One region of the Actinokineospora alba genome, then DNA from elsewhere that is predicted to be linked to it. Evidence: riboswitches for the same ligand, from Rfam matches in the RefSeq annotation. Region 1 holds a riboswitch; each other region holds the start of a gene.
The links. Region 1 has a riboswitch for cobalamin ahead of C8E96_RS20035 (ABC transporter substrate-binding protein). Riboswitches for the same ligand answer to the same signal wherever they lie in the genome.
Positions count from the first base shown of each region.

Region 2: it holds a riboswitch for cobalamin, as region 1 does, so the genes downstream of both, cobN (cobaltochelatase subunit CobN) here and C8E96_RS20035 (ABC transporter substrate-binding protein) in region 1, are expected to answer to the same signal.
Region 3: it holds a riboswitch for cobalamin, as region 1 does, so the genes downstream of both, C8E96_RS22575 (putative cobaltochelatase) here and C8E96_RS20035 (ABC transporter substrate-binding protein) in region 1, are expected to answer to the same signal.
Region 4: it holds a riboswitch for cobalamin, as region 1 does, so the genes downstream of both, C8E96_RS20805 (ribonucleoside-diphosphate reductase subunit alpha) here and C8E96_RS20035 (ABC transporter substrate-binding protein) in region 1, are expected to answer to the same signal.

Region 1 is NZ_SNXU01000001.1:4,327,269-4,334,552, reverse strand. It holds gene gltB (glutamate synthase large subunit) at 1-2,266, opposite strand, end outside; cobalamin riboswitch at 2,450-2,573, shown strand; gene C8E96_RS20035 (ABC transporter substrate-binding protein) at 2,660-3,589, shown strand; gene C8E96_RS20030 (FecCD family ABC transporter permease) at 3,586-4,611, shown strand; gene C8E96_RS20025 (ABC transporter ATP-binding protein) at 4,608-5,402, shown strand; gene C8E96_RS20020 (hypothetical protein) at 5,392-5,946, shown strand; gene lgt (prolipoprotein diacylglyceryl transferase) at 6,037-7,140, opposite strand; gene C8E96_RS20010 (class I SAM-dependent methyltransferase) at 7,245-7,284, shown strand, end outside.
Region 2 is NZ_SNXU01000001.1:4,906,200-4,913,483, reverse strand. It holds gene C8E96_RS22640 (hypothetical protein) at 1-137, opposite strand, end outside; gene cobN (cobaltochelatase subunit CobN) at 215-3,799, opposite strand; cobalamin riboswitch at 3,828-3,947, opposite strand; gene C8E96_RS22630 (hypothetical protein) at 3,963-5,018, shown strand; gene C8E96_RS22625 (precorrin-8X methylmutase) at 5,015-5,638, shown strand; gene cobJ (precorrin-3B C(17)-methyltransferase) at 5,635-7,143, shown strand.
Region 3 is NZ_SNXU01000001.1:4,892,232-4,899,515, reverse strand. It holds gene C8E96_RS22590 (cobalt-precorrin-5B (C(1))-methyltransferase) at 1-355, shown strand, start outside; gene cobM (precorrin-4 C(11)-methyltransferase) at 385-1,128, opposite strand; gene cbiE (precorrin-6y C5,15-methyltransferase (decarboxylating) subunit CbiE) at 1,125-2,321, opposite strand; cobalamin riboswitch at 2,422-2,547, shown strand; gene C8E96_RS22575 (putative cobaltochelatase) at 2,634-4,598, shown strand; gene cobO (cob(I)yrinic acid a,c-diamide adenosyltransferase) at 4,615-5,229, shown strand; gene C8E96_RS22565 (cobyrinate a,c-diamide synthase) at 5,223-6,578, shown strand; gene C8E96_RS22560 (CbtA family protein) at 6,706-7,284, opposite strand, start outside.
Region 4 is NZ_SNXU01000001.1:4,502,019-4,509,302, reverse strand. It holds gene C8E96_RS20820 (MAB_1171c family putative transporter) at 1-1,025, shown strand, start outside; gene C8E96_RS20815 (class I SAM-dependent methyltransferase) at 1,022-1,798, shown strand; gene C8E96_RS20810 (TetR/AcrR family transcriptional regulator) at 1,809-2,426, shown strand; cobalamin riboswitch at 3,154-3,378, shown strand; gene C8E96_RS20805 (ribonucleoside-diphosphate reductase subunit alpha) at 3,500-5,830, shown strand; gene C8E96_RS20800 (ribonucleotide-diphosphate reductase subunit beta) at 5,827-6,855, shown strand; gene C8E96_RS20795 (hypothetical protein) at 6,944-7,284, shown strand, end outside.

The DNA.
Region 1 (7,284 bases):
CCTGGGCCAGGCCGAACGACTCGAAGACCTGCGCGGCGGTGTAGGCGCCGACGGTCGAGATGCCCATCTTGGACATGATCTTGAGGACGCCCTTGACGAGGGCCTGCACGTACCGGCGGATCGCGGTGCGCGGCTCGACGCCGGTGATGGCGCCGTGGGTGATCAGGTCCTCGATCGTCTCGAACGCCAGGTACGGGTTGACCGCCGCCGCGCCATAGCCGAGCAGCAGCGCGATGTGGTGCACCTCGCGGGCGTCGCCGCTCTCCACGACCAGCGCGACGCGCAGCCGCTCCTTGGTGCGCACGAGGTGGTGGTGGACCGCGGAGACCAGCAGCAGCGACGGGATCGGCGCCATCCGGTGGTCGGAGTCGCGGTCGGACAGGACCAGGATGCGCGCGCCCGCCTCGATCGCGGCCGACGCCTCGCGGCGGACGCGTTCGATGGCCGAGGCGAGCGCCGCGCCGCCGCCGTCCACCTCGTACAGTCCACTCAGGACAGTGCTGGCGTAGCCAGGGAGGTCGCCGTCGTCGTTGACGTGGATGAGCTTCGCCAGCTCGTCGTTGTCGATGACCGGGTACGGCAGCTGGATGTGCCTGCAGGAGGCCGGTCCGGGCTCCAGCAGGTTCTGCTCCGGGCCCATGATGCGGCGCACCGAGGTGACGATCTCCTCGCGGATCGCGTCCAGCGGCGGGTTGGTCACCTGGGCGAAGTTCTGCTTGAAGTAGTCGTAAAGCAGCCGCGACCGCTGCGACAGCGCGGCGGGTGGGGTGTCGGTGCCCATGGAGCCGATCGGCTCGGCGCCGGTGATCGCCATGGGCGTGAGGAGGATCTTCACTTCCTCCTCGGTGTAGCCGAAGGTGACCTGACGGCGCTGCACCGACTCGTGCGTCTGCACGACGTGCTCGCGGTCGGCCAGGTCGGCGATCTTGAGCAGGCCCGCGTGCAGCCACTCCTCGTACGGGAGCTGGTCGGCCAGCTCGGACTTGACCTGGTCGTCGTCGACGATCAGACCCGCCTCGGTGTCGACCAGGAACATCCGGCCCGGCTTGAGCCGTCCCTTGGCGACGACCTCGCTGGGCGGGACGTCGAGCACGCCGGTCTCGCTGGCCAGCACGATCCGGTCGTCCTTGGTGCGCCACCAGCGCGCGGGCCGCAGGCCGTTGCGGTCGAGCACCGCGCCCACGAGCGTGCCGTCGGTGAACGTGACGCAGGCCGGGCCGTCCCACGGCTCCATCAGGCTGTTGTGGAACCGGTAGAACGCACGGCGCTTCGGATCCATGGTGGCGTGGTTCTCCCACGCCTCCGGGATCATCATCAGCACCGCGTGCGGCAGCGAGCGCCCGCCCAGGTGCAGCAGCTCCAGCACCTCGTCGAAGGACGCCGAGTCCGAGCCGTTGGGGTCGACGATCGGGTAGAGCCTGGTCAGGTCGCCGGGGATGCGGTCCGACGCCAGCAGCGCCTCACGGGCACGCATGCGGTTGCGGTTGCCGCGGACGGTGTTGATCTCACCGTTGTGCGCGACGTAGCGGAACGGGTGCGCCAGCGGCCACGACGGGAAGGTGTTGGTCGAGAACCGGCTGTGGACCAGGGCGATGGCGCTGGTGAGCCGCTCGTCGCGCAGGTCGGCGAAGAACGCGGGGACCTGCGCGGTCGTCAGCATTCCCTTATAGACCAGGGTGCGTGAGGACAGCGACGGGAAGTAGATCTCGCTGCCCGCGTGCTCGACCCGCTTGCGCAGGCAGTACACGTGGCGATCCAGCTCGATGCCGGCGAGATCGGACTCGGCGGCCTCGAGGAACGGCATGGCGAAGTGGGGCATCACCGACAGCGCGGTCGGCCCCAGGCCCGCACCCACCGGGTCGACCGGGACGTCGCGCCAGCCCAGCACGCGCAGCCCCTCTTCCTCGGCGATGCGCTCGACCAGCTCGACGGCCTTCGCGCGGTCGTCGGCGTCGGCGGGCAGGAAGGCCAGGCCCGTGGCGTAGCGGTTCCTGCCGAGTTCGTCGGGCTCGGGCAGCTCGAACCCCGCTTCGGCGCGCAGCAACTCATCCGGCAGTTGCACGAGGATGCCCGCGCCGTCACCGCTCGTCGGCTCCGCGCCCGCGGCGCCCCGGTGTTCGAGGTTGGCCAGGGCGGTGAGGGCGTCGGTGACGATGGCGTGGGACCGGCGGCCGTGGATGTCGGCCACCATCGCCACGCCACAGGCGTCGCGCTCCGCTGCCGGGTCATAGAGGCCCATAGGCGACGGGAGTGCGGAAAAGATCATGCTGCGCCGGCCTTCCACTGTCTTCATTCGCGCTCAGGAGCTTCGTTGATGGTGACTGAACGAAGCCACTCTGGCGCGGGACGGCAGCGGCCCGCGGGTCACCCGAGTTTAACAGTCCTGAAACGAGTCAGCCTGGGCACACGGGGTAGGTCGGCCCAACGGCTGCTAGCGTCAGCGGGCCGGGCGGTTACGCCGTTCGGCGGCGTGCGCGGAAAGCGAAGTCCGGTGCGAATCCGGCGCTGTCCCGCAACTGTGATGGCCCCTCCGGGAGCCGAGCCAGGTCGCCTGCCGACGCACGCCGACGCCTTCCGCCCCCGGCGCAGGGGTGCGGCGTCGCGACCGCGTCGAGCGGCGGCGGCCCGTGCCCGGCCCGGCCCACGACTCGAGGTTCAGATGACCCCGCAGACCCCCAGACGCGCGCGACGTCTGGCACTCGCCCTGGTCGGCGCGCTCGCCATCGCAGGCTGCGCCACCCGCGCCCCGGAGCCCGCGCCCGCCCCGGCCGCCGACACCTTCCCGGTGACGGTGACCGCGCCCGACGGCAAGCCGCTGACGCTGGAGCGCAAGCCCGAGCGGATCGTGTCGCTCTCGGCGAGTGCCACCGAGACGCTGTTCGCCATCGGCGCGGGCAAGCAGGTCGTCGCGGTCGACGAGCAGTCGAACTACCCGCCCGAGGCGCCCAAGACCACGCTGTCGGGCCTGACGCCGAACGTCGAGGCCATCGCGGGCCACACGCCGAACCTGGTGATCGCCTCCGGCGACGCGGGCGACATGGTCGCGGGCCTGGGCAAGCTGGGCATCCCCGTGCTGATCCTGCCCGCGGCGAAGAACCTCGACGACGTCTACGCGCAGTTCGAACTGGTCGGAAAGGCCACCGGCAACGCGGCGCAGGGCGCGGACCTGGCGCGGCGGACCAAGGAGGACATCGCGAAGATCGTCCACGACACGCCCAAGACCGATACGCCGCGCAGCTACTACCACGAACTCGACACCGACCTGTACTCCGTGACGTCCAAGACGTTCATCGGCAAGGTCTACGGCCTCTTCGGGATGACCAACATCGCCGACGCGGCCGACACCGACGCGAGCGGGTACCCGAAGCTGTCGGCGGAGTACGTGATCAAGGCCAACCCCACGCTGATCTTCCTCGGCGACACGAAGTGCTGCGGCCAGACCGCGGAGACGGTGGCGCTGCGGCCCGGCTGGAACACGATCGACGCGGTGACGAAGAACCGCGTGGTCGCGCTCGACGACGACCTGGCGTCGCGCTGGGGCCCGCGGATCGTCGACCTGGTCCGCGCCGTGGCCGACGCGCTCAAGTGACCCGCGCGCGGCTCACCCCGGCGGTCCTGGCCACGGCGCTGCTGGTGCTGGTGGCCTCGATCGTCGTGTCCACCCTGCTCGGCGCGGCCGGGCTGGGGTGGACGCGGGTGATCCGCGAGATCGTCGCCCAGCTCACCGGGGGTGTCTCGCCGCTCAGCGAGCGGGAGGCGGCGATCGTGTGGCAGGTCCGGTTCCCGCGCGTGCTGCTGGCCGGGCTGGTGGGGGCGGCGCTGGCCGTGTCCGGCGCCGCCTACCAGGGGGTCTTCCGCAATCCGCTGGCCGATCCGTATCTGCTGGGCGCGGCCGCGGGGGCGGGGATGGCGGCCACGCTGGTCGTCGTCACGGCACCGTCGGCGGCGGGCTGGATCATCGGACCGCTGCCGCTCGCGGCGTTCGCGGGGGCGCTCGGCGGGGTCGGGCTGACCTGGGTGCTGGGCCGCTCCGCGGGCGGCGGCACGGCGATCCTGTTGCTGTCCGGGATCGCGGTGGCGGCGTTCCTGACCTCGATCCAGACGTTCGCGCAGCAGCTCAACACGGACACGATCAAGCAGGTCTACACGTGGATGCTGGGCGGGCTGAACACCAGCGGATGGCACGAGGTGCTGCTGACGCTGCCCTACATCACGGTGTCGGCCATCGTGCTGTGCCTGTGCGGGCGGCTGCTCGACGTCCTCGCGGTCGGGGACGAGGAAGCGGCCTCCCTGGGCATCCGGCCCGGCCGGGTGCGGGTGATCGTGCTGCTCGCGGCGTCGCTGGCCACCGCGGCGGCGGTCGCGGTGAGCGGGCTGATCGGGTTCGTGGGGATCGTGGTCCCGCATGTCGTGCGGCTGCTGGCCGGGTCCAGCTACCGGGTGGTGGTGCCGCTGTCACTGGTCGGCGGGGCGGTGTTCCTGATCGTCGCCGACCAGGTGGCGCGGACCATCGTCGCGCCTGCCGAGCTGCCGATCGGGGTGATCACCGCGTTCACCGGTGCGCCGTTCTTCCTGCTGGTGCTGCGGATGAACCGGGAGCGCGTGCGATGACGCTGGAGCTTCGCGACGTCACCGCCGGGTACGGCGGGCGGCCTGCGGTGTCGGGGGTGTCGGTCGAGGTGCCCGCGGGCAGCTGGCTGGCCGTGATCGGACCGAACGGGGCGGGCAAGTCGACGCTGCTCAAGTCCATCGCGGGGCTGGTGCCCAGCCAGGGCGCGATCACCCTGAACGGGCTCACCACGTCGTCGATGGCCGCGCGCGACCGGGCTCGCGCCATCGGGTACGCGCCGCAGACGCCGTTGATCCCGGAGGGCCTGTCGGTCACCGACTACGTCCTGCTGGGGCGGACACCGCATCTGGCGACCCTGGCCCGTGAGGGGCCGCGCGACCTGGCCGTGGTCACCCAGGTGCTGGCCCGGCTCGACCTGGCCTCGCTGGCCGGGCGGCGGCTGCGCACCCTGTCCGGCGGCGAGCGGCAGCGGGCGGTGCTGGCCAGGGTCCTGGCCCAGCAGGCGGGCCTGCTCCTGCTCGACGAGCCGACCACCGGGTTGGACATCGGGCACGCCCAGGCCCTGCTGGAACTCGTCGACCGCCTGCGCGCGGAGGACGGGACCACGGTGGTCAGCACCCTGCACGACCTGACCCTCGCCGCCCAGTACGCCGACCGGCTCCTGCTGCTGGACGCGGGCACGCCGGTCGCGGCGGGGACACCGCACGAGGTCTTGCGCGCGGACCTGATCGCCCAGCACTACGACGCCACGGTCGAAGTGTTATCCACAGGCCAAGGTCATCCCGTAGTCGTGCCCGCACGTCCCGTGACACACTCGGCGCATGGGGAATAAGCGGCTGGGGGCCGCGCTCGCAGTGATCATCGGTGTCTTGGTGGCCGCCATGGGGCTGTGGGCGTGGGCGGGCGGGACACCGACCCAAGCGGGCTCGGACGGCCCACTCTCATCGACCGCGCCGGTGCCGACGACCACCACTGATCCAGTGGCGAGCCGGGCGGTCGGCGGCACGGCGTACCAGGGCGATGGCCCACCGAACTGGAAAGACAACCGCGGTCACCTGCAGCCACGGGAACTGACGCCGGAAACCCGCACTCTGCTGGAGACGAAGGCCGTCGAGGTCCACACAGCGCTCGACCGCCTGCGCGCCCCCGAGTTACCACGCGCGGCGGCGGTCGAGGAGGCCCTGGTCGCCCTCGGCTACCCCGCCGACTCGGTCTTCGCCGAAGACGTGGCGGCGGCGTCGGACCAGCGGGCGGTCGTCTTCGGCATCTCGACGTCGGGGGGCTGCGTCAAAGGTTCGGTGCTGCCGTCCCAGACGCGGGTAGAGGTGGACGGCCTGATCCCCGATTGGGGATGCCGCACACCCCAAACCCACTAGCAACGTCGAGGTCGGCACTTACAACGAGGACCGCCCCCACCCGACTGCGCGGGTGAGGGCGGCACTCCAGGTGCGTCGAGTCCAGGTCGGTCAGCTGGTCGGCTTGGCGTCGTTGCCGGACGTCGCGGGCTCGGCGGTCTCCGCATTCTCGTCCGGGCTGACCTTGTCCGCTTCCGTGACAGAGTCCGTGGTGTCGGCATCCGTGGTGTCCGTGGCCTCGTCGGCGCGCTCGGAGTCGATGGGTTCCACCGCGTCCAGGTCAGTGTCCTCGTCGATGACGGTGACCGGCTCGCCGTCGATGGCGTCCACTGTGGACAGCTCCTCGCGGGGGCCGCGGCGGCGGGCGATGATGATGTAGACGATGGCGCCGACAAACAACACGGCTGAGGTGAAGACGTTGATCCGCAGGCCCAGCACCTGGGTGGCCGGGTCGGTCCGCATCATCTCGATGACCCCGCGGCCCACGGTGTAGCCGGCGACGTAGACGGCGAACGCGCGGCCGTGGCCAAGGCGGAACTTGCGGTCGGCCCACACGACGAGCAGCGCGACGAGGAGGTTCCAGATCAGTTCGTAGAGGAACGTCGGGTGCACCGGGCTGCCGTCGACCAGCGTGTGGCTGGCCTCCGCGACACCGTTGAGCGGGTCCTCGACGCCGAACTCGTTGATGCGCTTGTAGATCTCCAGGCCCCACGGCAGGTCCGTCGGACCACCGTAGAGCTCCTGGTTGAAGTAGTTGCCGATCCGGCCGATGGCCTGCGCGGTCACGATGCCGGGCGCGACGGAGTCGGCGAAGACGGGCAGTGGGACGCCCTTGCGCCTGCAGCCGATCCACGCACCGACACCGCCGAGGGCGATGGCGCCCCAGATTCCGAGACCACCGTCCCAGATGCGCAGTGCGTCGAGCGGGTTCTTGCCCTCACCGAAGTACCGGTAGTAGTCGGTCGCGACGTGGTAGAGCCTGCCGCCGACCAGGCCGAACGGGACGGCCCACACCGCCACGTCGATGACCGTGCCGGGGGCGCCGCCGCGGGCGATCAGCCGCCGCTCCCCCCACCAGATCGCGATGACGATGCCCAAGATGATGCACAGGGCATACGCCCGCAGCGGGAGCGTGATGAACCCGAGGTCGAGTTTCCACACACCGCGGTCGGGGCTGGGAATGTTCGCCAGGATCAGGCTGGAAGCGCTTGTCACGGGGGACACGGTAACGGCTCGCCGTCTTCTCGGCGTGAAGAGGTGGCACCCAGGCCGCGGGCGCGCAACAATGCGCGCACCCCAGCAGTGCCAGGAGGCAAACGATGCCCAGCGTCGAAGAGAACCTCAACCAGTGGTCGAACC
Region 2 (7,284 bases), 580 kb from region 1:
AGGCACCCAAGGTGGGCAACCAGGTAGCTCGTGAGCGAGCCCCGCCCGGGCCGCTCCGCGGCGATCACCGTTCCTGACGCGAAGAACAGCGCCACGATCGCGAGCGCCGCGGCTGAGCGCCATGTTCGTACCGACATCGCATCCCCCTGGTTCGCTGAGGGGGATCATGGCACTCACAGCCGCGGCGCGGCGTCGATTCGGCGAAGTCCGCCTGCTACTCGGAGCCTGCTTCGATGTCGCCCTCCACCTGCAGGTATAGCTCTTGGAGCTGCTGCAGGGTGGCCGGGTCGGGGTCAGCCCACATCTTGCGTTCCGCTGCTTCCAGCAGTCGTTCCGCGATGCCGTGCAGGGCCCACGGGTTCGACTCGGTGAGGAACTTGCGGTTCTCCGGGTCCAGGGCGTAGGTCTGGGCCAGTTTGTCGTACATCCAGTCCGCGACCACGCCCGTCGTCGCGTCGTAGCCGAAGAGGTAGTCGACAGTCGCCGCCAGTTCGAAAGCGCCCTTGTAGCCGTGGCGGCGCATTGCTTCGATCCAGCGGGGGTTGACCACCCTGGAGCGGAAGACCCGGTTGGTCTCCTCCTCCAGGGAGCGGGTGCGGACCGACTCCGGCCTGGTGCTGTCGCCGATGTAGGCGGCGGGGGCCTTGCCGGTGAGCGCGCGGACGGTGGCGATCATGCCGCCGTGGTACTGGTAGTAATCGTCGGAGTCGGCGATGTCGTGTTCGCGGCTGTCGACGTTCTTGGCCGCCACGGCGATGCGCTTGTAGGCCGATTCCATGTCCTCGCGGGCGGGGGCGCCGTCGAGGTCGCGGCCGTAGGCGAAACCACCCCAGACCGCGTAGACCTCGGCCAGGTCCGAGTCGTCGCGCCAGTTGTGGCTGTCGATCAGGGGAAGCAGGCCCGCGCCGTAGGCGCCGGGCTTGGAGCCGAAGATGCGGGTGGTCGCGCGACGTTCGTCTTTTGCGTTGTCCGCCAGCACGTGCGCGCGGACGTAGTTGTCCTCTTCGGACTCTTCCAGGGCCGCCACCAGCCGCACGGCGTCGTCGAGGAGGTAGACGACGTGGGGGAAAGCGTCGCGGAAGAAGCCGGAGATTCGGACCGTGACGTCGATGCGCGGGCGGCCCAGCTCCTCCAGGGAGATGACTTCCAGGCCGCTGACCCGCCGCGACGCCTCGTCCCAGACCGGGCGGACACCCATCAGCGCCAACACTTCGGCGATGTCGTCACCCGCCGTGCGCATGGCCGACGTGCCCCACACCGACAGGCCGACCGAGCGCGGGAATTCGCCGGTGTCGGTCTTGTAGCGGTCCACAAGGGACTCCGCCATGGCCGAGCCGGTCTCCCAGGCGAGCCTGCTCGGGATCGCCTTCGGGTCGACGGAGTAGAAGTTGCGGCCAGTCGGCAGCACGTTGATCAAACCGCGCAGCGGTGAGCCGCTCGGGCCCGCCGGGACGTAGCCGCCGTCGAGGGCGTGCAGGACGTGGTCGATCTCGTCGGTGGTCTTCGCCAAGCGGGGAACGACTTCCAGCGCGGCGAAGGTCAGGACCTCGGTGACAGCTTCGTTCTCAGTCCCGAGCACCTCGCGGGTGACCTGGGCGGCCGCGTCGATCGACCAGTCGTGGGTCTCCATCGCCTCGACGAGGGCGAGTGCCCGGGCGTCGATCTCGTCGGTCTTGGTGCGGGTCTCCGAACCGTCCTCCGAGAGCCCGAGCGCCTCACGCAGGCCGGGGAGCGCCGACGCCTTGCCGCCCCACATCTGGCGGGCACGCAGCATCGAGTTGACCAGGTTGACTCGGGCCGCACCGGTCGGGGCGAGGCCGAGGGTGTGCAGGCCGTCGCGGATCTGGACGTCCTTGATCTCGCACAGCCAGCCGTCGACGTGCAGCAGGAAGTCGTCGAACTCGGCGTCGTGCGGGCGGTCTTCCAGGCCGAGGTCGTGGTCGAGTTTGGCGGCCTGGATCAGCGTCCAGATCTGGGCGCGGATCGCGGGCAGCTTCGCCGGGTCCATCGCGGCGATGTTGGAGTGCTCGTCGAGCAGCTGCTCCAGGCGGGCGGTGTCGCCATAGCTCTCGGCGCGGGCCATCGGCGGGACCAGGTGGTCGACCAGGGTGGCGTGGGCGCGGCGCTTGGCCTGGGTGCCCTCGCCCGGGTCGTTGACCAGGAACGGGTAGATCAGCGGCATGTCGCCCAACGCGGCGTCAGTCCCGCAGGACGCGGACATGCCGAGGTTCTTGCCGGGCAGCCATTCCAGGTTGCCGTGCTTGCCGAGGTGGATCATCGCGTGGGCGCCGAAGCTGCCCGCGACCCAGCGGTACGCGGCCAGGTAGTGGTGGCTCGGCGGCAGGTCCGGGTCGTGGTAGATCGCGACCGGGTTCTCGCCGAAGCCGCGCGGCGGCTGCACGATCAGCACGACGTTGTTCGCCTGCAGCGCCGCGAGGACGATCTCCCCCTCGGGGTCGTTCGAGTGGTCGACGAACAGCGTGCCCGGTGCCGGGCCCCAGTGCTCCTCCATCGACGCGCGCAGGTCCTCGGGCAGCGTCTCGTACCAGGTGCCGTACTCGGCGGCGGAGATGCGGACCGGGTTGCCGGAGAGCTGCTTCTCGGTGAGCCAGTTCGGGTCCTGGCCGCCCGCCTCGATGAGCGCGTGGATCAGCGCGTCGCCGTCGCCCGCCGAGACACCGGGCAGGTCGCCGACGTCGTAGCCGGCGTCCTTCATGGCGTTGAGCAGGGCGATCGCGCTGGCCGGGGTGTCGAGGCCGACGGCGTTGCCGATGCGGGCGTGCTTGGTCGGGTACGCCGACAGCATCAGCGCGATCTTGCGCTCGGCCGCCGGGACGTGGCGCAGGGTCGCGTGCTTGACCGCGATACCCGCCACGCGGGCGGCGCGCTCGGGGTCAGCGACGTAGACCGACAGGCCGTCCTTGTCCTGCTCCTTGAAGGAGAACGGGACGGTGATGATCCGGCCGTCGAACTCGGGCACCGCGACCTGGGTCGCGGTGTCGAGCGGGGACAGGCCGTCGTCGCTCTCCTCCCAGGTGGACCGGCTCGACGTCAGGCACAGGCCCTGCAGGATCGGGATGTCGAGCGCGGCCAGCGCGCCGACGTCCCAGGCGCCGTCGTCGCCGCCCGCACCGGCGTCGGCGGGGCGGGTGCCGCCCGCGGCGAGCACGGTGACCACGAGGGCGTCGACCGTCCCCAGCACTTCGAGAAGCTCTTCGGAGGCGGTGCGCAGCGAGGCGCAGTACACCGGGACGGCCTGGCCGCCCGCGTCCTCGACGGCGCACGAGAGGGCCTCGACGAACGCGGTGTTCCCGGCGATGTGGTGGGCGCGGTAGTAGAGGATGCCGATCTTCGGCCCCTCGGTTCGGCGCGGCTCACGTTCCAGCGGACCCCAGGTGGCCAGCTCGACCGGCTTGGCGAAGCCGTTGCCGGTGAGCAGCAGGGTATCGGACAGGAAATGGAAGAGTTCGCGAAGGTTGTCGCCGCCGCCGTGCGCGAGGTAGCTGTGCGCCTCCGCGACCACGCCGACGGGCGCGGTCGAGCACTCCATCAGCTCCGCGTCCGGTGCCGCCTCGCCGCCGAGGACGACGACCGGGCGGGTTCCGGCGAGCAGGGCGTCGAGGCCTTCCTCCCAGGCCCGGCGGCCGCCGAGGAGGCGGACGATGACCACGTCGACGCCGTCGAGCAGGGCGGGCAGGTCGTCCACGCCGAGGCGGGCGGGGTTGCCGAGCCGGTAGTCGGCGCCGCTGGCACGCGCCGAGAGCAGGTCGGTGTCGGAGGTCGACAAGAGCAGGATCATGAGGCCCTTCCTGGGGTCCGCGCCCCGGGTCGTGGTCGCGATGACGGGAGTTCCTGGCTTTCCGGGGAAGCGATTCCCCGGTGACAGTGGCGGGACCGCGCCGGATTCACACCGGCTTCCTCCACTTGCCATCGCAGTGTCGGGCTCACCCTATATTCGGGCGGTGCCTATCTCCCACCGCCGCTCGGGTGCCGACGCCTGCCCGGGTGCGCTCGACGTCCACCGGGCCGCCGACGGCGGCCTGGCGCGGGTGCGGATTCCGGGCGGCAGGCTGACGTTCGCGCAGCTCAGGGCCGTCGCGGAAGCGTCCGCTGACCTGGGCGACGGGGTGTTGGAGCTGACCTCCCGGGCGAACCTTCAGGTGCGTGGGCTGGCCGAGGGCGCCGAGGTCGAGCTAGGTGCGCGACTGGCCGAAGCGGGCCTGCTGCCGTCGCTGACGCACGAGAAAGTGCGCAACATCATGTCTTCGCCGCTGGGCGATCCCGGCTTGGCCGCCGAACTGGACGCCGAGCTGTGTGCGACGCCGGAGTTGGCGGCGCTGCCCGGCCGGTTCCTGTTCGTCTTCGACGACGGCCGCGGCGACGTGGCGTGGCTGGGCGCGGACGTCGCCGCCCTGCCGGTGGGCGCGTCGGTCGCGATCCTGCTCGGCGGCGCGGACCACGGTGTCCGGGTGCCGCGGACGGACGTGGTGTCGACGATGCTGGCTTGCGCCGCCGCGTTCCTGGAACTGCGCGATGAGCAGTGGCGGATCGCCGAACTGGACGCGAGCATGATCGCCGCCCGGTTCCCGACGACCGCCGAACGGGTCGAGCCTGGCGTGCCCGGCGCCGTCGGCCCGGTGGGTCCGGTGGAGTTCGTCGACGGAACCGCCGGCTTCGGGGTCGCGGTCCCGTTGGGCAGGCTGACCTCCGAGCAGGCTCTGGCGCTGGGCCGTGACGTCGTGGTGACTCCGTGGCGCGGTCTGGTGGTCGCGGGACCGGAACCCGTCGTGCCCGGCTTGATCACCGACCCGGCTTCGCCGTGGGTCGGGGTCACCGCGTGCACCGGGCAACCCGGCTGCGCCAAATCCCTGGCCGACGTCCGCGCGGACGCACGGCCCCTTGACCGACCCGCGCACTGGTCCGGCTGCGCACGGCGCTGCGGACGACCCGCGGGCGAGGTGATCGACGTGGTGGCCACCGAGAGCGGCTACCAGGTGTCTGGAAGGCAGGAACCTTGATCGACTACATCCGGGACGGCGCGGAGATCTACCGCCGCTCGTTCGCCACGATCCGGGCCGAGGCGGATCTCGCCGGGCTGCCCGAGGACGTGGCCCGCGTCGCGGTCCGCATGATCCACGCCTGCGGCATGGTCGACTTGGTGAGCGACATCGCCTACTCCCCCGACGTCGTCCGCGCGGCCCGTAAAGCCCTGCTCGACGGCGCCCCGGTCCTGTGCGACGCGCACATGGTCGCCTCCGGTGTCACGCGCAAGCGGTTGCCCGCGGACAACGAGATCATCTGCACCCTGTCGGACCCGACCGTCCCCGACCTGGCGTCCACTTTGGACAACACGCGCAGCGCGGCGGCGATGGAACTGTGGCGCGACAAGCTCGAGGGCTCGGTGGTGGCGATCGGCAACGCCCCGACCGCGCTGTTCCGCCTGCTGGAGATGATCGACGAGGGCGCGGGCAAGCCGGCAGCCGTGCTCGGCCTGCCGGTGGGCTTCATCGGGGCGGCGGAATCGAAGGAAGCTTTGGCGGCGCACGGAAGCGTGCCGTACCTGGTGGTTCGCGGGCGGCGGGGCGGCAGCGCCATGGCCGTGGCCGCGATCAACGCGATCGCGAGTGAGCAAGAATGACGGGCACCCTATACGGCGTCGGCCTCGGCCCCGGCGACCCGGAATTGATGACGGTCAAGGCCGCGCGCCTGATCGGCGAAGCCGACGTGATCGCCTACCACAGCGCCCGCCACGGCAAGTCCATCGCGCGTGGCGTGGCCGCGCAGTACCTGCGGGAAGGGCAGATCGAGGAACAGCTCGTCTATCCGCTCACCGTCGAGACCACGGACCATCCGGGTGGCTACGCCGGCGCCATGGCCGAGTTCTACGAACAGAGCGCCGCCCGACTGGCGGTCCACCTGGACGCGGGCCGGAATGTCGTGGTGCTGGCGGAGGGCGACCCGCTGTTCTACGGCTCGTACATGCACATGCACAAGCGCCTGTGCGACCGCTACAAGACCGAGGTAGTCCCCGGCGTCACGTCGGTAAGCGCGGCGGCGGCGGTGCTGGGTCGGCCGCTGGTCGAGGGCGAAGAAGTCCTGACCGTACTGCCCGGAACCCTGCCCGAGGAGGATCTAGCCCGACACCTCGCGGCCACGGACTCGGCAGCGGTGATGAAGCTGGGCCGCACCTTCGGCAAGGTCCGCGCCGCTTTCGAGGCGGCAGGCAAACTCGACCGCGCACTGTATGTGGAGCGGGCGACCTGGGACCAGGGCCGCAGCATGCCCCTGTCCGAAGTGGACCCGACAACGGTGCCGTACTTCTCGCTGGCGCTGCTCCCCAGCCCGATCAACGACGGGGTTGCCGGCCAGGCAGCCGCACCTGTGACGTCGGAGTCGGTCGGCGAGGTCGTCGTCGTGGGCACCGGCCCCGCCGGACGCCCGTGGCTCACCCCCGAGGCCCAAGACGCCTTGGCAACGGCTGACGACCTGGTCGGCTACGTCACCTACCTCGACCGTGTCCCACCCAACCCCCGCCAACGCAGGCACGCCTCCGACAACCAGGTCGAGGCGGAGCGCGCCGCGTTCGCCCTGGACCTGGCCAAGCGCGGCAGGCGCGTGGCGGTCGTCTCCTCGGGCGACCCAGGCGTGTTCGCCATGGCAGCGGCGGTCCTGGAGGTGGCAAGCGATCCACAGTGGACCGATGTGCCGGTGCGCATCCTCCCCGGCCTCACCGCCGCACAGGCGGTCGCCAGCCGGGTAGGCGCACCATTGGGACACGACTTCTGCACCATCTCCCTTTCTGACCGCCTCAAGCCCTGGGAAGTCATCACCAAACGCCTCGACGCGGTGGCGGCGGCAGACCTGGTGATCGCCATTTACAACCCGGCATCAAAATCCCGCACCTGGCAACTCGGCGAAGCAAGGGATCTACTACTCAAGCACCGCAAGCCCGACACCCCAGTAGTGATCGGCAGGGACGTGGGCGGCCCAGAGGAAACAATCCGCATTGTCCGACTGGAAGACCTGGACCCCACCACGGTGGACATGCGCTGCCTCCTCCTGATCGGCTCATCACAAACACGAGTGGTCACCCGAGGCAACGGGACCCAGGCCGTCTTCACCCCGCGCACCTACCCCGGCTAGCCGAAACGCAAGGGGCCAACGCAACGGCCTGTTTGGGTGGAGTGGTTTCTTTGGGGGAGAAGAAAGGCCCCTAAACTTGCCGTGGTCGTGGGGCCGAAGGCTCCCCACCCGCTCTTCCACGACAGGGGCCTTTCTTCGTAG
Region 3 (7,284 bases), 560 kb from region 1:
GTACCTGCGCCGCCATCCGGTGCCCAAGCTGACCATCGCGGGCGGTTTCGCGAAGCTGTCGAAGCTCGCGGACGGCCACCTCGACCTGCACTCCGCCCGCTCCCAGGTCAACCTCGCCGCCCTGGCACGCACGGCGGTGGAGGCGGGCGGGGACAGCGAACTGGCCGAACGCATCCTCGGCGCCAACACGGCCTTGGAAGCCCTTACTTTGTCGCAGGCCAAGGGAATCCCGCTGGGTGACGCCGTCGCCGAGGGCGCCAAACGCACCGCCCTGGAAGTCCTGCGGGGTGCCGAGGTGGCGGTGGACGTGGTGGCGATCGACCGGGCGGGCACGATCGTCGGCCGCACTCACTGACACCCGCGCGCAGCCACCGTGGGCCGCGCTCACGAACGCTCGCGGGCGGCCGAGTACAGGTGGCTGTCGCAGAAACCTTCCGGCGCCAGGACCCGGCCGACGATGATCACCGCAGTCCGCTTGATCCCCGCTTCCCGGACGCGATCGGCGATGTCCGACAGCGTTCCGCGCAGGATCACCTCGTCCTCACGCGACGCGTAGGCCACCACCGCGACCGGACACAGTGGACCGTAGTTCGGCAGCAGCTCCGCCACGACCTCGTCGATCCGTTGCACGGCAAGGTGCAGCACCATCGTCGCCCGGCTGCGGCCGAGGGTGTCGAGGTCCTCGCCGTCGGGCATCGGGGTGGCGCGGGCCGAGGTGCGGGTCAACACGACGGTCTGGCCGACGCCCGGGACGGTCAGTTCGGTGCGCAGGGAAGCGGCCGCCGCGGCGAAGGCGGGCACGCCGGGGGTGATGTCATACGGGATTCCGGCCGCGTCGAGCCTGCGGACCTGTTCGGCCATCGCGCTGAACACCGACGGGTCGCCGGAGTGCAGCCGGGCGACGTCGTGGCCCTGCGCGTGTGCGGCGGTGAGCTCGCCGATGATCTCGTCGAGGGTCAGGTTCGCCGTGTCGACCTTGCGCGCTCCCGGCGGGCACAGGGCCAGCAACTCCTCAGGCACCAGCGCGCCCGCGTACAGGCAGACCGGCGACTCGGCGATGATCCGCTGCCCGCGCACGGTGATCAGGTCCGCCGCACCCGGGCCGGCCCCGATGAAGTGCACGGTCATGTGTCCTCCTTCTGCACGGTCCACTGCGTGACCGGCAACATCGGCCGCCAGGCGGTGAACCCGCCCAGCGGCGCGGCCCGGCTGACCGCCAGCCGGATCAGCTCACCGCCGAGATCGGCCCGCCACCGGGTGACGAGCGCCTCGGACTCCAACGTCACGGCGTTGACCACCAGCCGCCCGCCCGGCCGCAGCGCCGCCCAGCCCGCCGCGATCACGCCTTCGACCGTCACCCCGCCGCCGACGAACACCGCGTCCGGCTCAGGCAGGTCGGCCAGCGCGTCCGGCGCGAAGCCGGACACGACCCGCAGCGCGGGGACACCGAGCCTGGCCGCGTTGCGGGTGATCCGCGCTGCCCGGTCCGTTTCCGGCTCGACCGCGATGGCCCGGCAAGACGGGTGGCTGCGCATCCACTCGATGCCGATGCTGCCGGACCCGCCGCCGATGTCCCACAGCAGCTGCCCGGGCTCCGGGCCCAGCGCCGCGATGGTGACCGCGCGGATCTCCCGTTTGGTGATCTGGCCGTCGTGCTCGTAGACGTCGTCCGGCAGGCCCGGGCTGCGCGGCAGCCGCCGGGCGTCGGCACTGGCCACGCACTCGACGGCGACGAGGTTCAGCGCGCCCACCTCGGCCGACCAGCCGTCGGCGATGCCGGTGTCGACCCGCTCCCCCGGCCCGCCCACGTCGGTCAGCACGGTCATGACGCTGTCGCCGAACCCGCGCGCGGTCAGCAGGGAGGCGACGGCGGCCGGGGTCGAGGCGTTCTCGCTGAGCACCAGCACCCGGACGCCAGGGTGGATCACCGCATGCAGCCGGGCGACCGGGCGGGCCACCGCGCTGACGATCTCCACGTCCTCCAGCGCCCAACCCAGCCGCGCGCACGCCAGCGACGCCGACGACGGGTGCGGCAGGACGCGGACCTCGGTGAACCGGCTCAAGGTGGTCCCGATGCCGTAGAACACCGGGTCGCCGCTGGCCAGCACGCACATCTCACGGCCGCGGTGGGTGTCGAGGAAGTCGGGGATCGCGGGCAGCAGCGGCGACGGCCACTCGACCCGCTCCGCCTTGACCTCGTCGGGCAGCAGTCCCAGCTGGCGCGCGCCGCCGACGACCACGTCGGCCCTGGCCAACGCGTCGCGGGCCGGGTCGGTCAATCCCGCCCAGCCGTCCGCACCGATGCCCACCACTGTCACCACAACCGAAGACGTTAACCGACGGGTAGTCGAGATCCACGCCACGTGGCTTGGCCGGCGCATCCCCATCTGCGACGATGTGACCGACCAAGCAGGGTGAGCGAGGAAACCGGTGCGAATCCGGTGCGGTCCCGCCACTGTCACCGGGGAGCGCCACTCCCCCGCGCGCCACCGGGGCACCCGCCCTGGGAAGGCCGGAGCGGCGCGGCGATCCGGGAGCCAGGACACTCCACCCCTGCCAAGACCGACCCGGGCGCGGACCCGGAGTGAGGATCATGGCGTGCTGCCAGCCATCTCTGTCTTTCCCGTGAGCCGATGAGCGGCTACCCGTTCTCCGCCGTCGTCGGCCACGACGATCTCCGCCTCTCCCTGCTGCTCAACTCGGTGCACCCCGGGATCGGCGGCGTGCTGGTCCGGGGCGAGAAGGGCACCGCGAAGTCGACGATCGTGCGCGCGCTGGCGGCTCTGCTGCCGGAGGCGTCGGTCGTCGCGGGCTGCCGGTTCAGCTGCGACCCCGAGCGGCCCGACCCGCACTGCCCCGACGGTCCCCACACCGACTTCGACGATGACACTCGGCCCGCCCGACTCGTCGAGCTGCCGGTCGGCGCCACCGAGGACCGGCTGATCGGCTCCCTTGACCTGGAGCGCGCGCTGACCGAGGGCGTCCGCGCCTACCAGCCCGGTCTGCTCGCCGCCGCCCACCGCGGGGTCCTCTACGTCGACGAGGTCAACCTGCTGCACGACCACCTGGTCGACCTGCTGCTCGACGCCGCCGCCATGGGCCGCGCCCACGTCGAACGCGAGGGCGTGTCGGTCTCACACGCGGCGTCGTTCCTGCTGGTCGGGACCATGAACCCGGAGGAAGGCGAGCTGCGCCCGCAGCTGCTCGACCGGTTCGGGCTCACCGTCGAGGTGCGTGCCTCCCGGGACGTGCCGACGCGCACCGAGGTCATCCGCCGCAGGCTCGCGTTCGAGGCCGACCCGGCCGGGTTCGCCGAGCGCTGGTCCGACGCGGACGCCGAGCTGGCGACCAGGATCGTCGCGGCCCGCAAGGCGCTGCCCGAGGTGTCGCTGCCTGACTCGGAGCTGCGCCGCATCGCCGCTGTCTGCGCCGCGTTCGACGTCGACGGCATGCGCGCCGACCTGGTGCTGGCTCGCACCGCCGTCGCGCACGCCGCCTGGCGGGGCGCGGAGCGGGTCGAGGAGTCCGATGTGGAGGTCGCCGCTCGGCTGGCGCTGCCGCACCGACGCAGGCGCGACCCGTTCGACGAGCCCGGCATCGAGCAGGACCAGCTGGATCAAGCGATGAAGGACGCGGCCGAGGAAGCGGACCGCGAGCCCGACCCGGATCCCGGACCCGATGGTCCTGGGGGTGGTGCTCCCGAGCCCGGTGACGGACCGACCGGGCCCGCGCAAGGGCCGCAGAACGCCGAAGCGCCACCAACGCCGTCCGGCGGGCAGGCCCCGGCCACCCCGGACCCGGCGTTCCGGGCCCGGCAGCTGGAGATCGCCGGTGTCGGCGAAGGCGCGCCGGGCCGCCGATCCCGCTCCCGAGCGGGCTCCGGGCGAGCGCTTCGGGCTTCGACCTCACAAGGCTCCGGCATCCACCTTGTCGGCACCCTGACCGCCGCCGCGCCGTACCAGCGCGACCGTGGGCGCACGGGCGCCGGGCTGATCGTGCGGGCCGGAGACGTGCGCAAAGCCGTCCGCGAGGGGCGGGAGAGCAACCTCGTCCTGTTCCTGGTCGACGCGTCCGGTTCCATGGCCGCCCGCAAGCGGATGTCCGCGGTGACCGGTGCCGTGGTGTCGCTGCTGCGCGACGCGTACCAGCGGCGCGACAAGGTCGGGCTGGTCACCTTCCGCGGGTCGTCCGCGGAGCTGGCGCTGCCCCCGACGTCGTCTGTGGAGGCGGCCGTGGCCCGGCTGCGCGACCTGCGCACCGGCGGCCGCACCCCACTCGCCGACGGACTGCTCCGCGCCCGCAAAACCCTTGCCGTGGAACGCCTTCGTGACCCGCGCAGGCGTGCGCTCCTGGTCGTCGTGACCGATGGGCGGGCCACCGTCGCGGTGTCGCGTGACGCCGTGGGTGACGCGATGCGAGCGGCGGCGATGATCGCCGCCGAGGGCACGGCGAGCGTCGTCGTGGACTGTGAGAGCGGCCCGGTCCGGCTCGGCCTGGCGGGCAAGCTGACCGCCGCGCTCGGCGGCACCGGCCTTCGTCTGGAAGAACTGTCGGCGGACTCGGTGGCGGGCGTGGTTCGCGCCGCCCGCGCCGCGTAGAGGGAGAGAAACACCGATGCCACAAGGCAAACCCGAAGTCGTCCCCGACGATGGCCGGACCACTCGGCAGCGCCGCAACCGGCCGCTGGTCGTGGTCCACACCGGCGAGATGAAGGGCAAGTCGACCGCCGCGTTCGGCCTCGCGCTGCGCGGCTGGAACCAGGGTTGGTCGATCGGCGTGTTCCAGTTCGTGAAGTCCGCGAAGTGGCGTGTCGGCGAGGAGTCCGCGTTCCTGGCGCTGGGCAAGGTGCACGAGGAGACCGGCGAGGGCGGTCCAGTCGAGTGGCACAAGATGGGCTCGGGCTGGTCATGGTCGCGCAAGCCGGGCAGCGAGGATGACCACGCCGAGGCCGCGCGTGAGGGCTGGGCGGAGATCAAGCGCAGGCTCGCCGAGGAGACCCATGGGCTCTACGTGCTCGACGAGTTCACCTACCCGCTCAAGTGGGGCTGGATCGACGTCGACGACGTCGTCGAGACGCTGGCGAGCCGGCCGGGCCACCAGCACGTGGTGATCACCGGCCGCGACGCGCCGCAGTCCCTTGTGGACGCCGCCGACCTGGTGACGCACATGACCAAGGTCAAGCACCCGATGGACGCGGGACAGAAGGGCCAGAAGGGCATCGAGTGGTAGCCAGACTGGTCATCGCCGCGCCCGGTTCGGGCAGTGGCAAGACCACGATCGCCACCGGCCTCATGGCCGCGCTGCGCAGGCGTGGGCACACGGTGGCGCCGTTCAAGGTCGGCCCCGACTACATCGACCCCGGCTACCACACGCTGGCGGGCGGCAGGCCGGGACGCAACCTCGACCCCGTGCTCGTCGGCGAACACCGCGTCGGGCCGATGTTCCGCCATGGCGCGCTGGGCGCGGACATCGCGGTGGTCGAGGGTGTGATGGGTCTGTTCGACGGGCGCATCGGCCACCAGGTCGAAGCGGGCGGGTTCGGGTCGACCGCGCATGTGGCCGAACTGATCGACGCTCCTGTGGTGCTGGTCGTGGACACCCGCGGCCAGAGCACGAGCCTGGCCGCGCTGCTGCACGGTTTCCGGTCGTACCGCGCGGGTGTTCGGATGGCGGGCGTGGTGCTCAACCAGGTCGGCTCCGACCGCCACGACCAGGTGCTGCGCGAGGCGTGCGCCGACGTCGGGTTGCCGGTGCTGGGATCGGTGCGGCGCGCGGTCGAGGTGGACGTCCCGTCTCGGCACCTGGGCCTGATCCCGGCGGTCGAGCACGGCGCGGCCGCGATGCGCGCGGTCGAGGCCATGGCCGACCTGATCGACGCCTCAGTGGACCTCGACGCGGTCGTGCGGCTCGCCCGTTCGGCCCCGGACTTCCCGGGCCCGGTCTGGGATCCGGCCGAGGAGGTCGAGGTCGTGCCGGGCCGCCCGGTGATCGCGGTGGCCGGTGGTTCGGCCTTCACCTTCGGCTACGCCGAGCACGTGGAACTGCTGCGGGCGGCCGGCGCGGAGATCGCTGTGGTCGACCCGCTGCGCGACGAGTGCCTGCCCGCGGGCACGGCCGGGCTGGTACTGCCCGGTGGCTTCCCCGAACAGCACGCCGAAGCGCTGTCGGCCAACGAGAAGCTGCGAATGGACGTCCGCGCGTTGGCGGAGTCGGGCGCGCCGATCCACGCCGAGTGCGGCGGGCTGCTCTACCTGGTGTCCGAATTGGACGGCAAGCCCATGTGCGGTGTCCTGCCCGCGACCGCCGCCATGAACCCTCGCCTGACCCTGGGCTATCGCGACGCTGTCTCGATGGCGCCGTCGCCGCTGCGGCCGGAGGGCAGGCGGGTGACCGGGCACGAGTTCCACCGCACGGTCACCACCCCGGTCCACGGCACCACCCCGGCCTGGGCCTGGCGAGACCACGAGGGCGTCACCCGCCGCGAAGGCTTCATCCAGGGCAACGTCCACGCCTCCTACCTGCACACCCACCCCGCCGGCGACCCCACCGCCATCACCACCTTCGTCACCGCCACCTGACCGCGAGTCGCCCCGCCAGGCAAACGAGTCGCCCCTCCCGGCAAGTGAGTTCGACATCGAGACAACTCGAATGTCGAACTCATCTGCTGGAAGGGGCGACTCGTTTGCTGGAAGGGGCGACTCGCGGTCAGGTGGTGCGGCGGAGGGAGCGGGTCATGAGGGTGGCGAAGGTGATGCCGATGGTGGCCCAGAGGACGGCCGAGGTGCCTAGGGAGGCGACTCGGAAGTCCCAGATCAGGTCACCGGGGAAGCCCGCGGGAACCTCCTGGAACGACGGCAGCAGCTTCGCGACCGCCGTCACCACGACCACGTAGCCGAGCACGGACACCGCGGTGGCGGTGAAGCCGCCGAGCCTCGGGGTCAGCGATCGGGCGAGCACCGTCCCGGCGATCACCAGCACCACGGAGATGCCGATCATCGCGAAGAACAGGGCGGTGCGGTCGCCGATGGTGTCGGCGCTGCCGACGGCGGGCGGGTTCGCCGGGTACGTCAGGAATGGCACGAGCACCACCGCGACGTAACCGATGCCCGCCACCGCCAGCGCGGTGGAACCCGGGGTGCGGGTGCCGATCCGGCCGTAGGCGAACGCGAAGGCCAAGCCGAACAGCCCGCCCAGGCCAAGTCCGAACACGACCGCGCCGATGCCCAGGCCGACCGTGGACTGGAAGGCCCGCGTGAAGCCCTCTTCCTCCTCAGCGGCCGGTTC
Region 4 (7,284 bases), 170 kb from region 1:
GTCTCGCCGGTTCGATCACGGTGTACCTCGACCCGATCACCAAGGTGCTCAACGAGACCTACGTGCTCGGAACAAGCTGTGGCATCGCGATGAACATCTGGGGCGTCATCAGCTCCGCGTTCATCCTCGACTTCGTGCTGGCGGCGATCTCGCGCCGCAGGCCCCTGCTCGTCTACGGGTCGGCGGCGGCCGTGTGCGTCGCGCTGATCTGGCTCAACACCGGCCCGGTGCCCGCCGCGGGCTGCGTCACCTCCATCGCGGTCCCCTGGTACAGCCCGTTCTGGTGGCTGCTGTGCGTCGCGCACGTCGTCGCCGTGCTGCCCTGTGCCGTGCTGTGCGCCCGCTACGCCCGCCAGGCGAGCACCCGCGCCCTGCGCGCGGGCCTGCTGCTCCTCGCGGCGGGTTTCGCCTCGTCGACGATCTTCTGGTCGTTCGTGGTCCTGGGCTACCTGCTGACGCACAACCCGTGGCTGGGCTCCTCGTTCTCGCTGAACATCGGCATCACCGCCTGGCTGATGGTGGCCGGCGTGACCGTGCCGGTCGTCGCCCACGTCTGGCGCCTCGCACGCGACCTGCGGGTCCTGCGCGCGCTCGAACCGCTGTGGCAGGACCTGGTCGAAGCCGTCCCGCACGTGCGGATGCCCGACCCGAAGGCCCGCTTCGCCTCCATCGACATGCGGCTCTACCGCCGGGTCATCGAGATCCGCGACGCCCTGCTGATCCTGCGCGACTACGTCGACCAGGACACCGTCGACGCGGCGAAGGCCCACGCGCTCGCCGCCGACCCGAACCCCGACACCATCGAGGCACGGGCCACCGCGCGCTGGCTGGCGGCGGCCCAGCAGGCCAAGGCGCGGGGCGTCGAGCCCCGACCGGACGCCGACGCCACCGCGTCACAGCGGCAGAGCAGCGACGACCAGTGGACCGGTGAGCTGGCCTTCCTCGAACTGCTGTCGCAGGCCTGGCGCTCGCCCGGTGCGCTGGAGTTCGCCGGGGCCAAGTCGGCGGCGGAGGAATCCGCGTGAGCGGCGGCTACCGCGACAGTGTGCTGAGCAAGGACTCCCCCGGCGAACGCGGCAGACTCGGCTCCATCCAGTCCTCTGTGGACGGATTCACGACCGGCATCCTCGACAGTCTGGGCGTCGACAAGGACTGGGACTGCCTCGAACTGGGGGCGGGCGCGGGATCCATCGCCGACTGGCTGGCGGAGCGCTGCCCCGAGGGCCGGGTCGTCGCGGTCGACATCGACACCCGCTACCTCGCCCCGGACCGCTACGAGGTGGTCAAGGCGGACATCACCGACGCGGACTTCTCCCCCGGCCGCTTCGACCTGGTGCACGCCCGATTCACCCTGTGCCACCTGCCCGAACGCGACGACGTCGTCCGGCGGGCGGCATCGTGGCTCAAGCCCGGCGGCTGGCTGGTCGTCACCGACCCCTACCAACTGCCCGGGGAAACGTCCCCGTTCCCGGTGATGACCCGGATCATGGACGCCTACCGCGAGGTCATGGCGGGTCATGGAGCCGACCTCACCTGGGCGCGCGGACTGCCGTCGCTGCTGGCGGGTGCGGGCCTGGAGTCGATCGACTTCACCGGCAGGCTCGCCTGCATGGGCAACCTGGAGCGCGACCGCTGGCGCCCGCTGATCGACCAGGCCGCCCCCGGCCTGCTGGCGAGCGGCAAGGTCACCCAGGCCGACCTGGACGAGTTCCACACGCTGCTCACGGACCCGACGTTCATCGACATCCCCCAGTTCACCCTCGCCGCCTGGGGCCGCGCCATTACTACCAACGCGTAACATTGGCCTGGTGACCCCAGGCGAAGCCCCGACCAAGCGCAAGCGCCGCGTCTACGCGGCTCGCGTCCCCGTCGAACAACGCCGCTCCGAACTCCTCGACGCCGCCCTGCATCTGGTGGTGACGGCAGGACACACGGCCGTCACGATGGACGCGGTGGCGGAGCAGGCCGGGGTCACCAAACCAGTCGTCTACGGCGTCTTCGGCAACCGCGCGGAACTACTGGACACCCTCCTGCGCCGCGAACAGGAACAGGGCTTGGCCCAACTGGCGGCGATCCACCCCGACCCGGCGAAAACGGACCCGGGCGACCAACTCGCCCACATCCTGGCGGAATTCCTGAAAGCGGTCCGCGAGGCCCCGGACCGATGGACCTGCATCGTGATGCCCATGGCAGATATGCCGGCCCAATTCCACGCCGTTCGCGAAGAGGCCAGGGGAAGAGTCCTCAAGCGCACCGAGAAACTGGCAAGCGAACTACTTCCGAAACATAAGGCCGACCTCGACCCAGAGATCGTCGCCCACACCGTCGTAACCCTATTCGAGATGGCCGCCCGACTAGTCCTGACAGATCCCGAACGCTACCGCCCGGAGCGCTTCACCACCGCAATCCGAACGGCACTCAACTAAACCTGCACCACTTGAGCAGGTCAGCCCTGCCCCAGAACCCAATGAACGCAAGGGGCCGAACCCAACGGCCTATTTGGGTGGTTCGCCTTGATTTGGGGTGAAATGGGCCTAAACTTCCGGCGCGGGTGGGTTTCACCTCCCCACCCTCTTTGCCCGCGCAGGCCCATTTCTGGGGGTCCCCAAATCAAGGCGAACCACCCAAATAGGCACCAGCACGCCAAAGACGCCCGAAACGCATCAAGCCACCGAACGAGTCCGAAACACAGCACGCCGAGAAGCCCGCAAACTCCCCCGACAAGCCCGAACAACCTGCCGATTCGCGAAAGAATCCGGCACCCCACAAGTCCCACACAACAGCGCCACAGTCCCAGCGAGCTCATCCACCGCGACCGAAACCGCCCGCCCGCAACACCAGCGGTGACCAGTCACCGCGATGACATGCTGCGGCGACGCCACACACTCGTGAACCCACCGCCGGTGCAGCCCACAAGTGATCCGGTCGTGCGGCGACAACGTGCCGCGCCCCTCAGCGCGGTCCTCCACGTCGAGCGTCGCGGCCAACCCAGCGGAGATAGTGGTGTTCATAGGTCCCAGCATCGACTGTCCCACCCGGACAGTGAATTGGTGAAGTTACGTATTTCGGTACCTAACTCGCACGTACGTATCCCCGGGCAGCCGCGACACTCCGACACAACATGTAGGTGCACGAGCCCGGTGATCACCCATGTATTGTGTGCCGAGAGCTGGTTCGGCCGTCCAACCAGGGCGGCCGTCGCAAGAGGGAACCCGGTGTGAGTCCGGGACTGCCCCGCAGCGGTGAACGGGAACGACCGCCGTCAACAAGCACTGGACGAAGTCCGGGAAGCGACGGCCAGTAGACCTGCCGACAGGCGCGACGGCGCCGGTCGGCCTGCCCGTGAGTCCGAAGACCTGCCCGCTCACCCGTCCGCGTCGCGGGCGGGAGTTCCTGGTCCCGAGGGAGGGCCGTGGGCTGCGCGGCGCCGGTGGGCGCCGTCGGTTCCGCGTGCGCTCCGGGGGCAGGACGTCAGCCCGAGCTCGCGAGGAGAGAGCCCGTGACAGCCACCACCCAGACCGCCGCCCAAACGATGCGCGTCCGCAAGCGCAGCGGCGACACCGAGCCGGTCGACCCAGCCAAGATCATCCGTGCCGTCGCCCGCTGCGCCGACGGCCTGGCCGAGGTCGACCCGCGCCGGGTGGCCACGAAGACGATCAGCGGGCTCTACGACGGCGCGAGCACCGAGGAACTCGACCGGCTGTCCATCCAGACCGCCGCCGAGCTGGTGTCCGAGGAGCCGCAGTACTCCAAGCTCGCCGCCCGCCTGCTCGCCGGCTACCTCGACAAGGAGACCCGCGGGCAGGGCGTGCACTCGTTCAGCCAGAGCGTCGCGCTCGGCCACGCCCACGGCCTCATCGGCGACGGCACGGCGGCGTTCGTGGCCACGCACGCCCGCAAGCTCGACGACGCCGTCGACCACGACGCCGACCTGCGGTTCGAGTACTTCGGCCTGCGCACGGTCTACGACCGCTACCTGCTGCGCCACCCCGACAACCGGGCCGTCGTCGAGCGGCCGCAGCACTGGCTGCTCCGAGTCGCGTGTGGACTGTCGCACACGCCGAGTGAGGCCATCGCGTTCTACCGGCTGATGTCGTCGCTGGCCTACCTGCCCAGTTCACCGACCCTGTTCAACTCCGGCACCCGGCACACCCAGATGTCGTCGTGCTACCTGCTCGACTCGCCGCGCGACGAGCTGGAGTCCATCTACGAGCGGTATTCCCAGATCGCGCGGCTCTCGAAGTTCGCGGGCGGCATCGGTGTGCAGTGGTCGCGGGTGCGTTCGCGCGGCGCGCTGATCCGGGGCACCAACGGGCACTCCAACGGGATCGTGCCGTGGCTGCGGACACTGGACGCGTCGGTGGCGGCGGTCAACCAGGGCGGCAGGCGCAAGGGCGCGGCCTGCGTGTACCTGGAGACCTGGCACCCCGACATCGAGGAATTCCTCGAACTGCGCGACAACACGGGTGAGGACGCGCGGCGGACGCACAACCTGAACATCGCCAACTGGATCCCCGATGAGTTCATGCGCCGGGTCGAGGCCGACGCCGACTGGTCGCTGTTCGACCCCGCCGAGATCCCCGAGCTGCCTGACCTGTGGGGCGAGGCGTTCGACCGCGCCTACCGCGCCGCCGAGGAGGCCGGACGGGCTGTGCGCACAGTCAAGGCGCGGGACCTCTACGGCCGCATGATGCGCACGCTCGCCCAGACCGGCAACGGGTGGATGACGTTCAAGGACACCGCGAACCGCACCTGCAACCAGACCGCCGAGCCCGGCAACGTCGTGCACCTGTCCAATCTCTGCACCGAGATCCTGGAGGTGACCAGCGACGACGAGACCGCGGTGTGCAACCTCGGCTCGGTCAACCTCGGCGCGCACCTCGACCACGCCGGGGGCATGGACTGGGAGCGGCTGCGCGAGACCGTCCGCACGGCCGTCACGTTCCTCGACCGGGTGATCGACATCAACTACTACCCCACCGAGCAGGCCGGCCGGAGCAACCCGCGCTGGCGCCCGGTCGGGCTCGGGGTGATGGGCCTGCAGGACGTGTTCTTCGCGCTGCGCCTGCCGTTCGACAGCGCGGAGGCGAAGGAGCTGTCGACCCGGATCGCCGAGGAGATCTACCTGACCGCGCTGGAGACCTCGGCGGCGCAGGCGGCGAGCGCGGGCGCGCACCCGGCCTACCAGCAGACCCGCGCGGCCCGCGGGGACCTGCAGCCGGACCTGTGGGGAGTGACGCCGACGCAGACCGAGCGGTGGGCGGCGGTGCGGGAGCGGATCGCCGAGCACGGCCTGCGCAACTCGCTGCTGATCGCGGTGGCGCCGACGGCGACGATCGCGTCCATCGCGGGCTGCTTCGAGTGCGTCGAGCCGCAGGTGTCGAACCTGTTCAAGCGCGAGACGCTCTCGGGTGAGTTCCTCCAGGTGAACTCGTACCTGGTGGCGGAGTTGAAGAAGCACGGCCTGTGGACACCGTCGGTGCGCTCGACCCTCAAGCGCGACGAGGGTTCCGTGCAGGGCATCGAGTCCCTGCCCGAGGAGAGCCGGGCGCTGTTCCGCACCGCGTGGGAACTCCCGCAGCGCGCTTTGATCGACCTCGCCGCCGCGCGCGGCCCGTACATCGACCAGAGCCAGTCGCTGAACCTGTTCGTCGCCTCGCCGACGATCGGGAAGCTGTCGTCGATGTACCGCTACGCCTGGCAGACCGGCCTCAAGACCACGTACTACCTGCGCTCCCGCCCGGCGACGCGCATCCAGCAGGCGACGGTTTCACCTGACGCAATCGCTTGCTCCTTGGAGAACCCCGAGACCTGCGAGGCGTGCGAGTGACCACTTTGGACAACACCCGGCGGGCCAAGTCCCTGCTCGACCCTGGCATGGACCTGACCCTGCGGCCGATGCGGTACCCCCGGTTCTACGAGAGCTTCCGCGACGCCATCAAGAACACGTGGAGCGTCGAGGAGGTCGACCTGCACTCCGACCTCGCCGACCTGAAGAAGCTGACCGGCGCCGAACGGCACCTGATCAACCGGCTGGTCGCCTTCTTCGCCACCGGCGACACCATCGTCGCCAACAACCTGGTGCTGAACCTCTACCAGCACATCAACGCCCCCGAGGCCAGGCTCTACCTGTCGCGGCAGCTGTTCGAGGAGGCCGTGCACGTCCAGTTCTACCTGACCCTGCTCGACACCTACCTGCCCGACGAGCAGGAGCGGGCCGCCGCGTTCGCCGCGGTGGAGAACATCCCGTCGATCCGGGACAAGGCGGAGTTCTGCTACCGCTGGATCGACTCGATCAACGGCCTGCACCGTCTGGAGTCCAAAGAGGACCGACGCGGGTTCCTGCTGAACCTGATCTGCTTCGCCGCGTGCATCGAGGGCCTGTTCTTCTACGGCGCCTTCGCCTACGTGTACTTCCTGCGGTCCAGGGGCCTGCTCAACGGCTTGGCGTCAGGCACGAACTGGGTCTTCCGGGACGAGTCCATGCACATGGCGTTCGCCTTCGACGTGGTGGAAACCGTCCGCCGCGAGGAACCGGACCTGTTCGACGACGCGCTGCACGACCAGGTCCGCCAGATGCTGCGCGAAGCGGTCGACGCCGAGACCCGGTTCGCCGAGGACCTCCTCGGCCAGGGCGTCGCGGGCCTGCCGCTGAGCGACATGCGCGCCTACCTGGAACACGTCGCCGACCGCAGGCTCGCGGCGTTGGGGCTGGCACCGGAGTACGGGTCGGGCAACCCGTTCACGTTCATGGAGCTGCAGGACGTGCAGGAGCTGTCGAACTTCTTCGAGCGGAAGGTGTCGGCGTACCAGGTCGCCGTCACCGGCTCGGTGAGCTTCGACGAGGACTTCTGACCGATTGGGAAATTCACAACCCCGCCGCCGCGCGAGATGTGGGCCACACGCCGAACCCCGTGCGGCCGACACTGCTAGCTTCGAGATCATGGGGAAGCAGCCGACTCCCGCGCGGCGGCGCGGTGCGTGGTCGGGCCTCGCCCTGCTCATCTCCTCGCTGTTGGTGCTCGCGGCGGCATTGTGTCCGCCGCACCAGGACAGTGTGGGCGCGGCTCCGGCAGCCGTCGAGCACCACCTCGACGGCTGCGGCGTGGGCGCGCACCAGGCGCACGTGCCGGACTCCACCTCCACCTCCACCTCCACCGCGACGGCGGAGTCCGACCACTGCGAGCGGCCGGTCACGGCACTGCCCGCCGACCCGGCGCCACCCGTCGAGACCCCCCGCGCGTCGTTACCCCGCCCCTCGGGACGCGCGTTACTGGTCGAGAT